2 regions of the Priestia sp. 3CA3 genome follow, and region 2 is predicted to be linked to the other one. Evidence: riboswitches for the same ligand, from Rfam matches in the RefSeq annotation. Region 2 holds a riboswitch; the other holds the start of a gene.

Region 1 (3,123 bases), on a different contig from region 2:
GCCTCCTTCAATATTAAATACACCAGAGCTTGACCAACCGTGCTCGTCATCTCCGATTAAACGACGGTTTGCATCAGCAGAAAGCGTTGTTTTACCCGTTCCAGATAAACCAAAGAATAATGCAACGTCACCTTCTTCTCCTACGTTAGCAGAACAGTGCATGGATAGAATATTGTTTTGAGGAAGCAAGAAGTTCATCACTGAGAAAATGGATTTTTTCATTTCACCAGCGTATTCAGTTCCTCCAATTAGCACAATGCGTCGCTCTAATGAAAGAATAATGAAGGTTTCCGAATTCGTCCCGTCTGTTTCAGGGTCAGCTTTGAACGTTGGAGCTGCTACAATTGTAAACGGCTTCACATCATCATTTGTTTTTTGTTCAGCTGAAGGGCGAATGAATAACTGCTGAGCGAATAGGTTGTGCCATGCAAATTCATTAACTACTTGAATTGGTAACTGATACTTTTTATCAGCTCCAGCATATCCATTAAAAACAAAAAGTTCATCCTGCTTCTTTAAGTGGGTTAAGACTTTTTTGTATAGCGCATCGAATCGCTGAGCAGAAATTGGCTGATTGACGGGTCCCCATTCAACCGTTTTTGAAGATACAGCATCGCTTACAATAAATTTATCCAAAGGAGAGCGGCCTGTATATTTTCCGGTTTCGACTGACACAGCACCTGTAGAAGTCAGCGTTCCTTCGCGTCGAGCTAGAATTTTTTCAACAAGTTGTGGAACAGATAATTGGTGTTTTGTTGTTTTTAATTGAAGCAAACCATTTAATTCGATAGACATATCAACAGTACTCATGTGCACTACCTTCCTTTTTTAGCTATTATTTATTCATTAATGTTTGAAATTTATAATTAGTATAACACATTTATTTAATTATTCTATACTATTTAACTAAAAATGTTTGTGTATTATAAAAAAATGTACGTTATACCTATTTTAGACACATGTATATGTGCTAGAAGCGAAAAAAGTGAAGCTATTTCAAGTGAAAGCCTTTTTTTGGTCTGTCTTGTTAACCAAACTTCGTGATCATTCTTAATAAGGTATACTATTTTTAAATTTGAGTATGTTACATTAAAACAGATTCAAACATAAAGAGATGATTTCCATTTGAATGTTGTTGACAGTGAAGCGCTTTTTCATGTATTATATGTCCTTGAACGGATACTCTCTTATCCCGAGCTGGTGGAGGGACAGGCCCTGTGAAACCCAGCAACCATCGTCATTTTTTTGTGTAGACGATAAGGTGCTAACCTGATGCAAGGGCACAACCTTGATCGATAAGAGTGAAAGGCTTATGTAGAATTTGATACCTTTCCTCGATACAAGGAAAGGTTTTTTTATATTTTTTAACGTGTAATGAAAATAAGGGAATGAGTACCGTATCACAATGTATCGTATTTATAAGGAGGAAAACTGATGTCAACACAACGTCGTCTGTTCACGTCAGAATCTGTTACAGAGGGACATCCCGATAAAATTTGTGACCAAATTTCTGACTCAATTCTTGATGCTATCCTAGCAAAGGATCCAAATGCTCGTGTTGCTTGTGAAACAAGCGTAACAACTGGTTTAGTTTTAGTAAGCGGTGAAATTACAACTTCTACTTACGTGGATATTCCTAAAACAGTTCGTGAAACAATTAAAGGAATTGGCTATACTCGTGCAAAATACGGATTTGATGCTGAAACTTGTGCAGTATTAACATCTATCGACGAGCAGTCAGCTGATATCGCTGCTGGTGTAGACCAAGCGTTAGAAGCACGTGAAGGTCAAATGTCCGATGAAGAAATCGAAGCAATCGGAGCTGGAGACCAAGGGTTAATGTTTGGTTATGCATGTAACGAAACAAAAGAATTAATGCCTCTTCCAATTTCATTAGCTCATAAACTTGCTCGCCGTCTAACAGAAGTACGTAAAGAAGAAATTCTTCCTTACCTTCGCCCGGATGGTAAAACACAAGTAACAGTTGAATATGATGAAAACAACAAACCTGTTCGCATCGATACAATTGTTATTTCAACTCAGCATCACCCAGAAGTAACGTTAGAGCAAATTCAACGTAACTTAAAAGAATATGTAATTAATCCAGTTGTTCCAAATGAGTTAATTGATGAAAATACAAAGTATTTCATTAACCCAACAGGACGTTTCGTAATCGGCGGCCCTCAAGGAGATGCTGGTTTAACTGGTCGTAAAATTATCGTTGATACTTACGGCGGATATGCTCGTCACGGCGGCGGTGCATTCTCTGGTAAGGACGCAACAAAAGTAGACCGTTCAGCAGCTTATGCAGCTCGTTATGTTGCGAAAAACATTGTAGCAGCTGATCTTGCTGATAAATGTGAAGTACAACTAGCATATGCAATTGGTGTTGCACAGCCAGTATCTATTTCAATTGATACATTCGGTACAGGAAAAGTTTCTGAAGAAGTACTAGTAGATGTAGTACGCAAAAACTTTGACCTACGTCCAGCAGGCATCATTAAAATGCTTGATTTACGTCGCCCAATTTATAAGCAAACAGCAGCTTACGGTCACTTTGGTCGTACAGATGTGGAGCTTCCTTGGGAGTTCACAGACAAAGCTGAAGCATTAAAAACTCAAGCTTTAGCTAAATAATAAAAAAATCTCCGTGAAAACGGAGATTTTTTTTATGCCCATTGAATACCTTCAGCAGATTTTTCTACGACATCTTCATATTCTGAAAGCAAATGCTGAAAAATGGCGTCCCATGATTGAGTAAGAGCATAGTGTCTCGCTGCATGGCTAAAGTGAAGCCGCTGGTGCAAATCATCAAGTAAACCTGTAATAGCCGAACTGAATTCTTCTAAGGAGTGAGGTTTGCAAAGGTAGCCGTTTCGCCCGTGCTGAACCATCTGTTTAACTCCTCCTGCATTTGCTGCCACCACGGGAGTTCCAGAAGCAAGAGACTCCAGTACGACATTTCCGAACGTTTCTGTTTCTGAAGGGAAAACAAACAAATCAGATGAAGAATAGATATGAGCAAGTTGCTTACCTTCAAGAAAGCCTGTAAATGTCATATGCTCAGATGCTTGCTGTTGCATTTGTTCTTTTAAAGGACCATCTCCCACAATAAGCCAGTGA
Region 2 (3,123 bases):
ATTTTTGCAGTAATCGCATCTCCAATAAGTTGGATAATAAATACAATAATCAAAATTAAGATCGTAGCGGCTAGCGTTACGTCATTATGACTGCGCTGGAATCCTTCTAAATATGCAAGGTTTCCAAGACCTCCAGCTCCAATCACACCCGCCATTGCCGTATAGCCGACTAACGCAATGGTTGTTACTGTCAAACCGGAAATCAAAGCTGGCAGCGATTCAGGTAACAGCACTTTAAAGATAATAGTGCTTGTTGTGGCTCCCATTGATTTAGCAGCTTCAATAACACCTTTATCAATTTCACGCAGACCAATTTCTACAAGACGCGCATAAAATGGTGCTGCTCCAACAATTAAAGCCGGTAACGCTGCATTAGCGCCTAAAATACTTCCTACCAATGCTTTGGTAAATGGAATCAGTAAAACAATTAAAATAATGAATGGAATGGAACGAAAGATATTTACAACCGCCGACACAATGGCATATAAAGGTTTGTTTTGCCAAAGCTGTCCTTTGGACGTTAAAAATAAAAGCAAGCCCAATAAAATACCTAGAACAAATGTGGCTACAACTGAAATAGCCGTCATATATAGTGTTTCATTTGTCGCTTGAATAAAATCATCTAAAATAACGTTTGGAAATAGTTTCTCAAGCATTTGTCATTACCTCCACTTCTACCTGCTGCTCATGAATGTATGCAATGACTTTTTCAACTTCTGTTAATTCTCCGTCTAAATGAACGAACAACGTCCCGTATGAACCTGTTTGTGTATGAGAAATCTTTCCTTGCAAAATATTAATCGTTACATCAAACTGTTTTAAAATCGTTGTAATGAGCGGTTGCTCTGCTTTTCCGCCAACAAACGTCAGCTGAATAATTTGCCCGCTTGGATACAGCTCTTTTACTTGTTCAATCGTTTCAAACGTTTCCTCTGGTTCAGAAATCTGTTGAACGAATCGTTTTGTAATCGGCTGCTTAGGTTTTCTGAATACTTCTAGCACTTGTCCTTCTTCTACTACTGCCCCATTTTCCATAACGGCTACTCGATGACAAATTTTACGAATGACGTGCATTTCATGAGTAATTAATACAATGGTTAACCCTAGCTTCTCATTAATATCTACTAACAAATCTAAAATAGAATCTGTCGTTTGAGGATCAAGCGCTGATGTTGCTTCATCACAAAGCAATACTTTTGGATTGTTCGCTAGCGCTCGAGCAATCCCAACACGCTGCTTTTGTCCGCCGCTAAGCTGTGATGGATAAGCATCTTCACGCCCTTCAAGCCCGACTAGCTTAATAAGTTCGTCTACTCGTTTCATTCTTTTTTCTTTTGAAATCCCTGCTATTTCTAACGGAAAGGCAATATTTTCTCGTACCGTACGCGACCACAAGATATTAAAGTGCTGAAATACCATACTAATTTCTTGTCTAGCTTTTCTGAGTTTTCCGCCTTTAATTTTTCCAATATCATTACCTGCTACTTCGACCGTTCCTGTCGTTGGTGTTTCTAATCCGTTTAGCAAGCGAATCAAAGAACTTTTCCCCGCTCCGCTATAACCAATAATTCCGTAAATTTCACCTTGGTTAACGGTTAGATTCACATTATCAACAGCTGTTACTTGACCGCTTTTGGCCTGATAAATTTTTGTAACGTCTGTTAATGTAATCATATTTCTTCACCTTCTTTAATAAAAACTTAATTATGTTAGGTTGCCCTATAGGATGAAAAAGCCGTAAAACAATTTTCCCCATTAAAAAAGCCTCTCTGCGCATGACAGAAAGGCTCGATATTTAATCCTTTCTCTCATCTTTCAAAGCGCATAGCTTTGCAGGAATTGGCACCATTTCAGTTAGTCTGACGGTTGCCGGGTTTCACAGGGCTCAGTCCCTCCACCTCTCTTGATAAGAGTTCGCAACAATTATTTTGTTTTTGGGAAATATTCATTCATTTATGAACATTCATGAGTGTGATTTTAGCATGTGTCAGATAGGCTGTCAACAGATTTTGTTCTTGGGATAATATCCCAAGATTTCAACAGCCCCAACGGTTCGCTCTCTTTCCACTTCTTCATTTTAAACAAACGTTTGATTATCGAAGCTCCTCGAGTACGTGCTCGATGGAATGAAACGCGTAGAGTTTTTTTACCATTTCACCATTTTCCACTTCAATCAAACAAGGTACGCTTTCAATAGAAAATAATTCTGCTTTTGAAGGCATATAATTTAAATTGCTCATTCCGATGGTTACATCCGGCAGCATCGCTTCTGCCACGGTTAACATTTTTTTTGCCAGCTGACATGTCCCGCAAAAAGGCGTATGGAAAAAGATAAAGGCTCTTTCTCCTTCTTTTAACTGATCATCCAGCTGTTTTTCGCTCCATTCTTGCATGTTGCTCATTCCTTTTATGTTAAAAATTCTGCATTAACATCGATATTGGCACTCAGCAATACTGTTGCTATGTGATGTCTAGGGGCGGCAGCAACTTCTCGGTACATTTTATCAATATATAGATGCTCTGCTTCCGGAAGCTCTCGTTTAAATTGTTTTCTCAGCTTATTCCCTGAATCATCAGAGTCAACGAGTATGTATACCTCTTTGTTAAACGTACAGTCAATAATTTCATCCAGCTTTGATAAACTAATCGTACCGTTTGTACAAATAATTTCAATTGGTTCTCGAATGATATCTTGAATACGCTTTTTATCTGACTTTCCTTCGACAATAATTACTTTTTCAATTTCAATTAGCCCCATTTTCATCACCCATAATCGTCAGTTGTATAGTAACATCATTTCTTTATGCTATACAATATTCGTTAATGTATCACAGTTCACCTGTTTTTTAAAAGAAATTTGCAAGAAAGAACTCTTTTAAAAGGCAGTTTAGGCCATATTATCTCTATAAAACAAGAAAAACAGCGGCAGTTGCCACTGTTTAGCACCATCCTGCTTCTTCATCGCAGTCTGTATATTTTTGCGTTTCACCTTGTTTTTGTACGTCCGCGTATTGATAGAACTTATTATTTTCTTGCGAATATCCTTCTTCAAAGCGGTATTCATTGCCGCTTGTTCCGTAGCTAACTTCACCAATTGGCTGCTTATCAACGTATAATTTCATA

Evidence for each region. Region 2 has a riboswitch for S-adenosylmethionine ahead of AC1VNJ_RS18835 (methionine ABC transporter ATP-binding protein). Riboswitches for the same ligand answer to the same signal wherever they lie in the genome.
Region 1: linked by a shared signal. The riboswitch ahead of metK (methionine adenosyltransferase) and the one ahead of AC1VNJ_RS18835 (methionine ABC transporter ATP-binding protein) in region 2 are both predicted to bind S-adenosylmethionine.

Annotation. Positions count from the first base shown of each region.
Region 1 is NZ_JBXENJ010000001.1:37,450-40,572, forward strand. Features, by position in the region: gene pckA (phosphoenolpyruvate carboxykinase (ATP)) at 1-810, opposite strand, end outside; SAM riboswitch class I at 1,185-1,302, shown strand; gene metK (methionine adenosyltransferase) at 1,435-2,637, shown strand; gene AC1VNJ_RS00210 (glycosyltransferase family 4 protein) at 2,670-3,123, opposite strand, start outside.
Region 2 is NZ_JBXENJ010000007.1:65,686-68,808, forward strand. Features, by position in the region: gene AC1VNJ_RS18830 (methionine ABC transporter permease) at 1-656, opposite strand, end outside; gene AC1VNJ_RS18835 (methionine ABC transporter ATP-binding protein) at 649-1,674, opposite strand; SAM riboswitch class I at 1,806-1,913, opposite strand; gene AC1VNJ_RS18840 (thioredoxin family protein) at 2,094-2,393, opposite strand; gene AC1VNJ_RS18845 (toprim domain-containing protein) at 2,408-2,758, opposite strand; gene AC1VNJ_RS18850 (YusG family protein) at 2,940-3,123, opposite strand, start outside.